DNA from 3 places in the Arthrobacter sp. SLBN-53 genome. Region 3 is predicted to be linked to each of the others. Evidence: riboswitches for the same ligand, from Rfam matches in the RefSeq annotation. Region 3 holds a riboswitch; each other region holds the start of a gene.
The links. Region 3 has a riboswitch for cobalamin ahead of metE (5-methyltetrahydropteroyltriglutamate--homocysteine S-methyltransferase). Riboswitches for the same ligand answer to the same signal wherever they lie in the genome.
Positions count from the first base shown of each region.

Region 1: linked by a shared signal. The riboswitch ahead of FBY28_RS25510 (methyltransferase domain-containing protein) and the one ahead of metE (5-methyltetrahydropteroyltriglutamate--homocysteine S-methyltransferase) in region 3 are both predicted to bind cobalamin.
Region 2: linked by a shared signal. The riboswitch ahead of FBY28_RS05130 (ABC transporter substrate-binding protein) and the one ahead of metE (5-methyltetrahydropteroyltriglutamate--homocysteine S-methyltransferase) in region 3 are both predicted to bind cobalamin.

Region 1 is NZ_VFNN01000001.1:5,331,455-5,336,061, reverse strand. It holds gene FBY28_RS25520 (helix-turn-helix transcriptional regulator) at 1-264, opposite strand, end outside; gene ilvD (dihydroxy-acid dehydratase) at 353-2,197, shown strand; cobalamin riboswitch at 2,205-2,390, shown strand; gene FBY28_RS25510 (methyltransferase domain-containing protein) at 2,448-3,230, shown strand; gene FBY28_RS25505 (ABC transporter substrate-binding protein) at 3,230-4,237, shown strand; gene FBY28_RS25500 (hypothetical protein) at 4,245-4,454, opposite strand; gene FBY28_RS25495 (bifunctional nitrate reductase/sulfite reductase flavoprotein subunit alpha) at 4,535-4,607, opposite strand, start outside.
Region 2 is NZ_VFNN01000001.1:1,076,017-1,080,623, forward strand. It holds gene FBY28_RS05120 (FecCD family ABC transporter permease) at 1-925, opposite strand, end outside; gene FBY28_RS05125 (ABC transporter substrate-binding protein) at 922-1,935, opposite strand; gene FBY28_RS05130 (ABC transporter substrate-binding protein) at 1,932-2,960, opposite strand; cobalamin riboswitch at 3,001-3,130, opposite strand; gene FBY28_RS05135 (GNAT family N-acetyltransferase) at 3,133-3,741, opposite strand; gene FBY28_RS05140 (CBS domain-containing protein) at 3,750-4,178, opposite strand; gene FBY28_RS05145 (ribonuclease Z) at 4,267-4,607, shown strand, end outside.
Region 3 is NZ_VFNN01000001.1:3,300,941-3,305,547, forward strand. It holds gene metE (5-methyltetrahydropteroyltriglutamate--homocysteine S-methyltransferase) at 1-1,717, opposite strand, end outside; cobalamin riboswitch at 1,848-2,042, opposite strand; gene FBY28_RS15765 (glycoside hydrolase family 16 protein) at 2,256-3,122, shown strand; gene FBY28_RS15770 (cellulase family glycosylhydrolase) at 3,130-4,607, opposite strand, start outside.

The sequences.
Region 1 (4,607 bases), 2.0 Mb from region 3:
GTAGTCACGTTCGGCCGGGGTCAGCCGCAGGGCGGTGCTGACCGCATCGAGAACCTGGCGCGACGGGTTGATCTCGCGGCCCTGCTCCAGCCACGTGTACCAGGTGACGCTCACCCCGGCCGCCAGAGCGACCTCCTCACGGCGCAGGCCGCTGGTCCGCATCCGCGGCATCGGGGCATAGCCCAGGTCGGCGCGGGCGGCGGCCTCCCGGCGAGCCCGCAGGAACTCCCCCAACGCCCGGCGCTGCCTGCCGCGTGTGTCCATCCTGAAATGGTATGCCATGGTAGTAGTGCCAATACTAGTATGAGGACCGTCTACCCACGTAGACGCCCTTGCTGCCACGCTGTGTGTTATGGCAGAACTGCGGTCCCGCACGGTCACCCACGGTCGCAACATGGCGGGAGCACGCTCGCTGTTGCGGGCCGCCGGAGTCGCCGGCTCCGATATCGGCAAGCCCATCGTCGCGGTGGCCAACAGCTTCACCGAGTTCGTGCCCGGGCACACGCACCTGCAGCCCGTCGGCCGCATCGTCTCCGAGGCCATCTCGGCCGCCGGTGGTGTGCCGCGCGAGTTCAACACCATCGCCGTCGACGATGGCATCGCGATGGGCCACGGCGGAATGCTGTACTCGCTGCCGTCCCGCGAACTCATCGCCGACTCGGTGGAGTACATGGTCAACGCGCACTGTGCGGACGCGTTGGTGTGTATCTCGAACTGCGACAAGATCACTCCCGGCATGCTGATGGCCGCACTGCGCCTGAACATCCCGACCGTCTTCGTCTCCGGCGGCCCGATGGAGGGTGGCACCGCCGTTCTCGTCGACGGCACCGTCAAGACCCGGCTCAATCTGGTGTCGGCCATCGCCGATGCGGTGAACACCGACGTCTCCGATGACGACATCTCGCGGATCGAGGAGGCCGCCTGCCCGACCTGCGGCTCGTGCTCGGGCATGTTCACCGCCAACTCGATGAACTGCCTCACCGAGGCACTCGGGCTGGCCCTGCCCGGCAACGGTTCGGTGCTGGCGACCCACACCGCGCGGCGCGCCCTCTACGAAAAGGCGGGTAGCACGGTGATGGACATCGTGCGGGCCTACTACGACGATGATGACGCCTCGGTCCTGCCCCGCAACATCGCCACCCGCGATGCATTCGACAACGCCATGGCACTCGATATCGCGATGGGCGGGTCGACCAACACCGTGCTGCACCTGCTGGCCGCCGCCCGGGAGGCCGAGCTGGATTACACCCTGGAAGACATCGAGAAGCGCAGCCGGCTGATCCCGTGCCTGTGCAAGGTGGCCCCCAATGGTCACTACCTGATGGAGGATGTGCACCGCGCCGGCGGTATCCCGGCCATCCTCGGCGAGCTGTGGCGCGGCGGTCATCTGCACGAGACGGTGCACACCGTGCACTCCGGCTCGATGGCGGAATGGCTGCGCGCGTGGGATATCCGCGGCGGGTCGCCGTCGGCCGAGGCCGTCGAACTGTTCCACGCCGCACCGGGGTGTGTGCGGTCGGCATCGGCCTTCTCGCAGTCCGAGCGGTGGGACAGCCTGGACACCGACGCCGAGAACGGCTGCATCCGCGATGTGGCCCACGCCTATTCCGCCGACGGCGGGCTGGCGGTACTGCGCGGCAACCTGTCGGTGGACGGCTGCATCGTCAAGACCGCGGGCGTCGACGAATCCATCTGGACGTTCTCCGGTCCGGCCGTGGTGCTGGAATCGCAGGAGGACGCGGTGGATGCCATCCTGTCCGGCCGGGTGCAACCCGGCGATGTGGTGGTGATCCGTTACGAGGGACCAAGGGGCGGGCCGGGCATGCAGGAAATGCTCTATCCGACTGCCTATTTGAAGGGCCGCGGGCTGGGCGCGCAGTGCGCGCTGATCACCGACGGTCGGTTCTCCGGCGGTACGTCGGGTCTGTCCATCGGCCACGTCTCCCCCGAGGCGGCCGCCGGCGGCACCATCGCGTTGGTGGCCGACGGTGACCTGATCACCATCGACATCCCGCGCCGCAGCATCGAGGTCGAGGTGCCAGGCGAGGAACTGGAGCGTCGACGCGCGGCCCTGGAGGCCGCCGGCGGATACCGGCCCAGGGATCGGCGGCGCACGGTGTCGGCGGCGTTGCGTGCGTACGCCGCGTTGGCGCTCTCGGCAGACAAGGGTGCGGCCCGAGACATCGATGCGGTGTAGTTCACCCTGCTAGCCTGTGCGGGCCAGTCACCTCCGCAGGGAGTAGGGAACCCGGTGTGAATCCGGGACTGACGCGCAGCGGTGAGGGGATGACGAGGCGGGCCACATGCCACTGGGAGTGCATGCTCCTGGGAAGGCGGCCCGCCGAGGACGACCCCCGAGTCCGAATACCTGCTGGCATCCGCGACGGTGTGTCGCGGCTTGTCACCGGGTCTCGCTGATCAGGCCCCAGATGCCGAAGGAATCCCTCATGTCCGCATCTCAGCCCGCCGATCTCATCGATTCAGACTCCCTCGTACAGGCGTGGGACGACCAACAATCGGCCTATATCGCGGGCCGTGAATCCCGCTTTCGCGCCATCACCGACGTCATCGGACTGGCCTGCGGTGACGAACCCGTGGTCGTCGATCTCGCCTGCGGGCCGGGATCGCTGAGCGCCCGCATCCTCAACGCACTTCCCGGTGCCCGGGTGATCGCCCTCGATTTCGACCCCCTGCTGCTCGACCTGGCCACCCGAACGCTCGGCGCCCATGACAGGTTCGGTGTGGTCGAGGCAGACCTTGCCGAGGACACCTGGCCGGATGCGGTGGCAGCGGCAACGGCAGGAACGCCGATATCGGCATTCGTCTCCACCACCGCGCTGCACTGGCTGGACCCGCAGACCTTGTTGGGCGTGTACACCGCCGCGGCAGAAATGCTCTCCGACAACGGCATCCTGCTCAACGGCGACCACTTCCGGTTCGACGGGCGCCAGCCGACCCTTGGCAGGCTGGCCGCCGCCCACGACGCCGGCACCCAGGCGCGCGCACACGTCGCGGGATCGCCTACCTGGGATCAGTGGTGGGCCGCGGCGACGGCCCGCGACGGGGTTGCCGACCTCGCGATACTGCGCGATCAGCGGTTCGCGCACCGAAATCCGCCGCCCACCACCGCGGTGGACTTCCATCTCGCCGCCTTGGCACAGGCCGGATTCTCCGAGGTGGGCACGGTCTGGCAACTGCTCGATGACTACGTGGTCATGGGGGTCAAGTGATGTCGTGGCAGCGCGTCATCGGCGCTCTGGGCGCGGTGTCGATGTTGGTCTCGGGATGCGGCACCCGGATTCCCGACCCGGTCGGCACCTCGGCGACGCCGACCGCCGGCGCGGGATTCCCGGTCGTACTGAAGAACTGCGGCATCGACGTCGAAATGGAAGCCGCGCCCGCACGCGCCATCTCGGTCAATCAACCCGCCACCGAGCTGATGCTCACTCTCGGCTTGGCCGATCGGATGGTCGGCACCGCATCGTGGAACGAACCCGTGCCGGCGCACCTCGCCGAGGCCAACGCGAAGGTCCCCGAACTGAGCGCCGATTTCCCCTCGCTGGAAACCGTTCTGGACACCGAACCCGACTTCGTCTACGCCACATTCGCCTACACGTTCTCCGACCAGGGCATCGCGTCGCGCGAACGCTTTGCCGACCTGGGCATTCCCACCTACCTGTCGGCGAGCGAGTGCAGCGGGCAGCAGGCAGAACAGCACCGCGCCTTGACCTTCGAGGACATCTATACCGAAATCGGGGATATCGCGCGGATATTCGGGGCCGATGGCGATGCGGACCGACTCGTGGCGTCGTTGAAGGATCGAGTACGGTCCGCGACCGCCGACCTGAACACCTCCGACACCAGCCTGATGTACTGGTACTCGGCCACCCGGGCGCCTTATATCGCCGGGTGCTGCGGCGCCCCCGGGATTATCACCGATGCCGTGGGCGCGCGAAACGCGTTCGCCGACAGCCGTCAGCTGTGGCCGGAAACCTCGTGGGAGGCGATTCTGGACCGCGATCCCGACGTGCTGGTGCTGGCCGACCTGACACGCGGTGACGACGGTGATACCGCGGCCGCCAAGATCGAATTCCTGGAAAACGATCCGTTGGCACGTCAGCTCACCGCCGTCCGCGAACAACGTTATGTCGTGGTGCCCGGCACGGCGTTGGACCCATCACTGCGCAATGTCGACGCCGTCGAGCTCATCGCCGACGCCCTGCGTCAGGACAGCTGAGCGGGCGTCAGCCGGCCAATTCCACATCGCCGCGGTGCACGTGCACACAGGCGCGCTTGGGCCCCCACACCGTGGGGACGGTGAAGCAGACCACCTTGGGCTTGCCGAAGACCGTGGTCTCGGCCACCGTGCCGACGGCACCTTCAGGCACCGTCTGAACATCCATCTCGTCGATCTCGCGGCTGGCGGTCACAAAGTCACCGGTCTGCCAACTCATGTTGCGTGTCTCCTGATCCAAGTTCTGGTTCGTACGTGAGATGCAACGACCGTGAGTGGATTTTTATTCACGGTGATCGATCAATACACGTCACGGACGTATCGCTTGGTGGCGACAAGCTCCTTCTTGTAGTCATTGGCGGCCTCGACGGAC
Region 2 (4,607 bases), 2.2 Mb from region 3:
CGGTGCGGGCCAACGTGTCGACCCACACCATGAACACCGCGCCGAAGATGGCCACCGTCGGCAACAGACGTAGATGCGCGGGCCCCACCACGAATCGGGCGGCGTGCGGTAACACCAACCCGACGAATCCGATCGCCCCGGCAGCGCTGACCAGCGCGGCGGTGATCAGCGCGGTCATCACCAGCAACACGATGCGGGCCTGCCGGACCGACACCCCGAGGGTGGCCGCGGCGTCGTCACCGAAGGCGAAGGCGTCCAGCGCCCGCGCGTAGGCCAAACAGCACACCAGTCCGGTGCCCACCACCACACCGCAGACCGCGACATCGGTCCAGGACACCCCGGCAAGGGAACCGAGCAACCAGAACAGCACGCCCCGGGTCTGCTCGGCGTCGGCCGATGACAAGACGATGAACGATGTCAACGCCGAGAACAGTTGCGTGGCAGCAACACCGGCCAGCACCACCCGGTCGGTGCCGCCGCCCGCGGCATGCGCCAACAGCAGCACCACCCCGAAGGACAGCACCGCTCCGACGAATGCGCCACCGGAGAGCGTGAGCGCGCCCGCGCCGACCCCGAGCACCGCGATCAACACCGCGCCGGTCGAGGCGCCCGAGGACACTCCGAGCACGAACGGATCGGCCAGCGGATTGCGCAGCAGCGACTGCAGAATCGCACCACACAGGGCCAGCCCCGCACCGCATACCGCGGCGAGCAGCACCCGCGGCAACCGCAGCTGCCACACGATGCCGTCCTGGATCCTGGTCGCGCCCGAGGGACCGGCACCAAGATGTTCGGCGACGATCCCATAGACGTCACGGACGGACAGGGCCGCCGGGCCGATGGTGATGGCCGCCGCCGCCGAGGCGACCAGCAGCGCCAGTCCCAGTATCCAGAGGACGGCCAACGAGGGCGTGCGCAGCGTCACCGTGCGCCGGCGTATCCGAAGCGGCGCAGTCCGTCGGCGACCTTCTCGGTGCCGTCGACGGTGCGGATGGACGGGTTGAGGTCGGCGCCGTTGACCACGATGTAGCGCTTCTGCTGCACGGCGGTCAGCCGCGAGGTCACCGGATTGGACTCCAAGAAGGCGATCTTCGCATCCAGCGCGTCACCGTCGATGGTGCGCCGGCTCAGGTCCGCGAGCACCAGGACGTCGGGATCGCGTTCGGCGATCACCTCCCAGCTGACCTGCGGCCACTCCTCGGTGGTGTCGACGAAGATGTTGCGCGCACCGACCGCGTCGGTGATGACGCCCGGCGAGCCGCAGCACCCGGCGAAATACGGCGCTCGGATATCGGAGAACCAGTACCCGAGATCGGCATCGACCTGCAACCGGTTGGCCTGCATCCGCTGCTCCAACTGGGCGACCAGCTCCTCACCACGCTCGATGACGTCGAAAATGCGTGCCAGCTCTCGGATCTCCTGGTAGATGGCGGCCATGGTGAACGGTTCGTCACGCGGTCCGTCGGTGTCCACAGACATCCTGCCCACGCAATCACTGGGTGCCACATAGGTGGGCACCCCGAGGGACCCGAACTGATCGCGGTCGGCAACGCCGCCGGGCCCGAGCGTTCCGGCGAAGGATGCCGATACGAAATCGGGTTCGGTGTCGAGCACCGTCTCCAGCGATGGCTTGTTCTCCGCCAGTTTCGGAACCGTGGCGTTGGCCGCGGCGAGATTCTCCCGGACCGGATCTGTCCAGGTGGCGGTGCCGACCATGCGGTCGGCGAGCCCGAGCGACAGCAGGATCTCGGTAGACCCCTGGTTCAGCGAGACCGCGCGCTGCGGCGGCGCGGGAATGACGACATCGCGACCGCAGTTGCTCACCGTCATGGGATAACCGGCGCTTGCGGCGTCATTGCGGGCGCTGACCGCCGACTGTCCGCAGGCGGTCAGCGCCGACACGGCGGCGATGCCGAGCACGGCGCGGACGATCATTTCGGTTCCCCGATCGTCGCGAAACCGTCGGCGAGTTTCTCCACGGCGTCGATCTGACGGATACCCGGGTCGAGTTCGGAGCCCGTCAGCACGACGTAGCGCTTCTGCTGAACGGCCGTCATGTTCCGGGTGACGGGGTTGGACTCCAGGAACGCAATCTTGGTGTCGAGGGCGTCCCCGTCGATGCGTTTGCGGCTCAGATCGGCCAGCACCAGCACGTCGGGGTTGCGGTCGGCCAGCGCCTCCCAGCTGATCTCGGGCCAGTCCTCGGCGGCGTCGGCGAATACATTGGTGGCGCCGAACTCGCGGGCGTAGAGCCCGGGCGCCGAACAACAGCCGGCCAGGTACGGGGTGCGCAACCCGGAGAACCAGAACGCCACCGTGGCCTCGCGCGCCGCGATCCGAGGTGCGTCGTCGAGCCGCTGCCTGAGCCGGCTCACCAGCTCCGCGCCACGGTCCTGGACGTCGAAAATCTGTGCCAGCTCGGTGATTTCACGAAACAGCGTGTCCATCTCCAGCGGTGCGGTACGCGTCACCGTCTCACCGTCGACGATGGCGTCGGTGCACACCGATGGCGACTGGTAGGTGGGGATGCCGAGTTCGGCCAGGCGGGCGCGCTCACCGACGACAGCAGGGGTGAACGTATGGGCGCTCGCCGAGGTGATGAGATCGGGTTCCAGATCGAGCACCGCCTCCAGGCTCGGGTCGTTGTCGGCGATCCGGGGCACCCGGTCGTTGTCGGCGGCCAACGCGGGCAGCACCGGGTCGAACCAGGTGGAGGTGCCCGCCATCCGGTCGGCCAGGCCGAGGGAGAGCAGGATCTCGGTGGAGGCCTGATACAGCGACACCGCGCGTCGCGGCGCATGCTCGAAGGTGACCTGCACGCCGCAGTTCTGCAGCGTCAGCGGATAGCTGGTACCGCCGGCTTCTACGGCCGCGGCAGCGGGTGCGGGAGCCGGCGCCTCCGCTCTGCCACAGGCGGTGACGGTGAGGACAAGACAGAGCAGCGTGACGATCACCCGCACGGCGGTGACTTCCTTCGGTACAGGGCCCAAACGCGGAGCCGTCGACGGTGGCACGACCGCAGGCATTCGGGCTCGAGGCCATGCCTCACACCGCTGCGCGTCAGCTCCGGATTGTCACCGGATTCCCCTGCAGGTCAGCACCGAACTCTACCGGCTTGCACCGCAGACGGGTTTACCGCGGGTTGCGCCACATCGGGTACATGACGGGTCCCCCGTCGCGCAGGGTGATCTCTCCGGTGACCTCGAAGCCGAAGCGCTGGTAGTAACCGATGTTGTCGGGGTTGCTGGACTCCAGGTAGACGGGCGCGTACTCGGCATCGCAACGGTCCAACCGCGACCGCATCAGCGCGTGACCGAAGCCGCCACCACGTACCTGCGGATCGCTGCCGATCACGGCGAGATACCAGTGCGGCTCGTCGGGGTGCGACCGCTTCATCAACTCCGATACCTGCATCCCGCGGCGCACCGCACCGCCGAAGGTCAGCAGCATCGATGGCGCCGCACGCAATTCCTCGGCCGCGGTGTGCCGCCACTGACCCGGCGGGTCCCACAGCGCCGCCGCCGCGATGCCGGACTCCGCACAGGCGACCTCCACCCCGCCGCGAGCCAGATGGTGATGGCGGGTCAGTCCGGCGAACAGCTTGTGCAGTTTGCGCCGACGCGCCTGCGGGTCGGGCAGCATCCACGCCATCACCGGATCGTCGAAGAACGCCCGGCCCAGCACCCGGCCCAGGGTGTCGACATCGGAACGGGCGGCGGGTCGTACCTGTGGGTCACGCACCCGTCCATTCAGCCCTGCGTGATGTACGCCTGCAAGTACTCCGTGCTGGACTCCAGTTCCTGCATGCGGCTCTTGAGCAGGTCCCCGATGCTCACGATCCCGGCCAACCGGCCGTCCTGGAGCACCGGGATGTGCCGCACCCGGTGATGGGTCATCGCCGCACTCAGACTGTCGACCGAGTCCTCGGGTGCACAGAACACCAGATGCGTGGTCATGATCTCGCCGACCGGTCTGGTCAGCAGATCCAGACCCAGATCATGCAGACGGCGCACCACATCGCGCTCGGAGACGATGCCGACCGGCCCGTCCGGACCGACGACCACCATCGCGCCGATATTCCGCCCGACCAGGCCCGCGAGCAGATCGGCCACCGATGTCTCCGGTGCGATCGTGGCCACCGCCGACCCCTTGTTCCGCAGTACGTCGGCTATCCGCATGACGCCCTCCCGCGATATGTGACCTCCGCCACATTCAGGCTACGTCGGATCTGCCACCTGCGGACGATTGCGGCGGTATATGTGGGCCATGATCGAGGTGACTCTGTTGGGAACCGGCAGCCCCATCCCCGACCCGGACCGGGCGGGCCCGTCCACCCTGATCCGCGCAGCGGACCAGACGTTCCTCGTCGACTGCGGCCGCGGGGTACTGCAGAGACTCGCCGCTGCGGGCTCCGGCGCGCCCCAGCTCAGCGCGCTGTTGCTGACCCACCTACACAGCGACCATATCGCCGATCTGGGCGATGTCCTGATCACCCGGTGGATCGGCACCTTCGACCCCGACCCCACACCGCTGCCCATCATCGGGCCGCCCGGCACCGCCGACGTGGTCAAGGCGATGCTGGCCGCGTTCGGCCATGACATCTCCTA
Region 3 (4,607 bases):
ATGACCACGCCAGGATGGTCACCGGACCGGTCAGCATTCCCTTGACCGGTTTGGCGGTGAGCGACTGTGCGTAGGCCGCCCACGCGACGGTCATCGGCCACGGACGCGCCACGTCACCGTAGAGAATCGGGGGACGGACACACCGGGACCCGTAGGACTGCACCCAGCCGTTCTGGGTGGCGAAGAACCCGTCCAACTGCTCGGCGAAGTACTGCACCATGTCGTTGCGCTCGGGCTCACCGTGCACCAGCACGTCGATTCCGAGTTCTTCCTGCAACGCGATGACGGCTGCGACCTCGTCTTTCATCTTCTGCTCATACTGAGTCTCGTCGATCCTGCCGGCGCGGAGATCGGCGCGTGCCACCCGAATCTCGGTGGTTTGCGGATATGAACCGATTGTCGTGGTCGGCAGCGTGGGGAGGTTAAGCCGTTTCTGCTGCGCGGTGCGCCGATCGGCGGCGATGCCCCGTCCGGACGCTCCTGCCGCCCGGATGGCGTCGAGCCTGGAGCGGATATCGGTGTTGTTCAACCGAAGGTCGACCTTGCGGGAAGCCGCTGCGGCGTTCGATGTTTCGATCTCCGAGGCGATGGCTTCCCGGCCCTGCGCGAGCCCCTTGGCCAAGGTCACCACTTCGGCGACCTTCTCGGCGCCGAATGCCAACCAACTACGCAATGCCTCATCGAGGTCGGTCTCGGGCTCCAACGCGTACGGGACGTGCAGGGTCGAGCAGGATGTCGACACGACGACGTGGCCGGCCGGACCCACGAGGGTGGCGAGCGTGGTCAGCGCGCTCTCCAGGTCGGTGCGCCAGATGTTGCGTCCGTCGACAATGCCGGCGACGACGGTCTTTCCGGCCAGTTCCGGCACGGCAGAAACGGCGTCCACCGAGCCGTACACCGCGTCGATTCCGATGGCCTCGACAGAGGTGCGGGCCAGGGCAGGCAGCGTGTCGGTCAACTGGCCGAAGTATGTCGCGACGAAGATGGCCGGGCGGTGGGTGAGCGCACCGAGCCGGGTGTACGTGGTCTCTGCCAGTGCACCGACGTCGTCGATGTTGTCGGTGACCAGGATCGGCTCGTCGATCTGAACCCAACCGACCCCGCGTTCGGCAAGGAGCTCCAGCAGTTGGGCGTAGACGCCGACCAATTCGTCGAGCCGCTCGATCGGCGCGCCGGCACCGTCGACGGCCTTGCTCAGCGCCAGATAGGTGATGGGACCCACGACCACCGGTCGCAGCGGGACATCGACCGCCGCCGCCTCATCGAGTTCGGCCAGCAGTTTGCCGGGATTCAGCGAGAAAGTGGTATCCGGGCCGATTTCGGGGACGATGTAGTGATAGTTGGTGTCGAACCACTTGGTCATCTCCAAGGGGGCTACGTCGACGCCGTCATAGGTCCCGCCGCGGGCAGCGGCGAAGTAGCGGTCCAGGTCGTCGTGGACGCCCGCAACACGCGGGGGCAGGGTGCCCAGTAACACCGACTGGTCCAGCATGTGGTCGTAGTACGAGAACGTGTTGACCGGTATCGAGTCGACGCCGGCGTCGGCGAGCTGGCGCACCGTGTCACCCCGCAGGGTGGCTGCCACAGCTTCGAGTTCGGCGCGGTCGATCTTCTTGGACCAGTACTTCTCAACCGCGCGCTTCAGCTCGCGGTTAGGGCCGACACGCGGCGACCCCAGTATGGTGGCGGTGAACGTGGGGGCAGATTGTGTTGTCACACAGAGTCCTTCAACAACGATGGGGAGCCCACCGCCCACAGGAACGTGCAACCGAAGAGGCCGCCGCAGGTATGCCGAGGCCGCTATCGGCCATACGCCCAGTCCACGAGGCGATGCGCCGTCGGGCGCGGCGCGCCCGACACAACTGGCAGGTCTTCGGACTCACAGGCACATACCCAAAGGTATTCCTACTGGCCGTCGCTTCCCGGTGCTGCGCACCAGTGCCGTTGACGGCGGTCGTTCCTGCATACCGCTGCGGGACAGTCCCGGATTCTCACCGGGTTCCCTCTCACCACGGGTAGATACCGATCCCGTGGCTCGATGCCGGCAGTGCTGAGTTCACACCGCAGGCAGACCAGTTGTAGATGGGACTCTACCCGGATCCGCGGGTTGGTAGCCGCTCAGCTGGTAAGACGCTGCAACTGCGGCCTGCGGCATCCGCATGTCGCGGCCCCGGTCGTCGCTGAGATCGCAGTCAGCGAGCCATGAGGTTGGCGCGGCTTTGCGCGAAATCCGCCACGGCTGGTTATGGTCGGCTGTGGCTGAATTCGATCGACGCAGTGCGATGTTGATGCTCGGACTCGGTGCGGCGGCCGCCGCACTCCCCACCGCGACCGCTCACGGCGAGCCGTTGCCCGGTGATCTAGGGCCCGGGCCGGGGGCTCCGACGCCCGAAGCGGCGGCGCCGCCCATCCTGTGGCAGGACGAATTCAATGGTCCTGCCGGGTCACCGCCGAATCCGGCGTCGTGGTTCATCGTGCCGCAGCGTGAGACCATCCGGAACCCGGTCGAATGGGACAAGCCGTTCAACATGGGCCGCTATGTCACCGACCAGGAACACGTCTTTCAGGACGGTAACGGCAACCTGGTCATCCGCGCCACCGAGGGCCCGGGCGCCAATATCCAGGAGAAGTTCGCCAGCGCCAAGATCATCGGTAACTGGCGCGGCGGAGTGGGGACGACGTGGGAGGCGCGCGTCAAACTGAACTGCCTGACCAACGGCGCGTGGCCGGCCTTCTGGCTGCTCAACGACAATCCGGTGCGCGGCGGCGAGGTCGACCTGTTCGAGTGGTACGGCAATCAGGATTGGCCCTCGGGAACCACCGTTCACGCGAGTCTGGACGGCACCCAGTTCCAGACGTTCAAACACCCCATCGACAGCAACTGGCATACCTGGCGGATGACCTGGAAGCCCGAGGGGATGTACTTCTGGCGCGACTACGAGCCGGGCATGGAACCGTTCTGGACGGTGCGCGCGGACTCGCTCAGAGAATGGCCGTTCAATGATCCGGGCTTCACGATGGCTCCGGTGTTCAACATCGCCATCGGCGGCTCCGGCGGCCGCGAGCCCGCCGGCGGCAACTATCCGGCCGAGATGCTGGTCGATTGGATCCGCGTCTTCTAGAACCGCTTCACGCGGACGAGGGGGTCCGGGTGTCCGTGTTGTCTGCCGATTCCGCAGGTCGTTCGCTGTTCACCGTCGGATTTGACGCCTCGTCCGGAGTTGCCTCGCGCTCGCTGGTCTCGACATCACTCGCTGCCTCCTCGGCTGCTTCCTCTTCGGCCTCCGGGTCGACCCCGAACGGGCTGTCGGCACCGGTTTCGGGCTCGAACGTCTGAGGCGACGCCACACCGGGTTCGTCGGGCTCGACCGTCTCGAGGACGACGTTCCCCGATTCGGACGCCGGCTCCTCGATGTCGAGCTCGTCGGACCTCGGTGCGTCACTGTGATCAGCGACGGGTTCGACCTGTTCGGCGATGGCGGTGACCGACACCATCCGGGTTTCGCTGCGCGGGGATGCTGCGGGGGACGAACCGACCTCGGGTACCGGCGGCGCCGGTTCGTCGATACCCAAACAGCTCTCGACCCGGTCTACGACCCACGTGACGGCGTTACCGATGGCCTCGGCAATACCGCGCACGACCCTGGACGTCAGGTCGACCACTCCACCGATGACGTCGACCGCCACCCGGGCAACGGTTTTCACCACCCAGACGGTGGCGTCGATGATGGCGTCTGCCACCGCCAGACCGATATCGACCAGGCCGCTGATCGCCCGGCCCGAGGTCTCCACGATCCAGTTGACCGTGTTCCTGATGGCCTCGATGATCGGGTAGCCGGGGTCCAGACTGTCCAGGAAGTCGCGGATGACCTGCACAGCGGGCTTCTCGCTCCAGTCGGTGTACCAGATGCCGAAATTGTCTTGGTCGCTGGAACTTCCGCTGTTCAGGTCACGCGTGGAGTAGATGAAGATCGGTCCGGTACCGTTCTCGCGCTGCCAGCTTCGGAGGAAGTCTTCAAGGAACTCCGCCTGCTTGTCGGGCGAGTTGTACAGCCAAGGAGCGGAGGGATTGAGCGGGGTTGTCGGTAGGCCGTACTCACTGGCCCAGACCTTCAGGGCGCCGTCTCCGTATTGCTCCATGAGCGCGCGGATATCGCGCAGTTGCAGAATGGGTGAATCCGATTGGGTTGCACCCTCGGAGAAGGGGATGTCGTAGTGGTACGGGTGGAATGAGAACGCATCGAAGAAGCCGTGCGCGCCGTTGTCGTACATCCCCTGGAGAAAGTCGATGGGATTCATGGTGAAGTTGTTGCCGAGCGTGCGTCCGGATCCCAAAACCCCTGCAACCACGGTGATGTCATCATCGGGATCCAGTGGGTCATCATGTGCCTTGATGGCGGTGTAGGCGGCCTTGACCAGTTCGGTGTAACCCGCGGGGTCAACCGGATTGAGGAAGAAACGGCCGTTGGGTTCGTTCCACACCTCCAGCGCCGAGATCTTGCCGGCGTACCTCTCGGCGACGGCCCCGGCGAACGCGGCGAAAGCGCTGGACCGCGGCATACCGGACAGGGGGAGTGTGTCGGGATCGGCCTTGGCCCAGTTCGGGG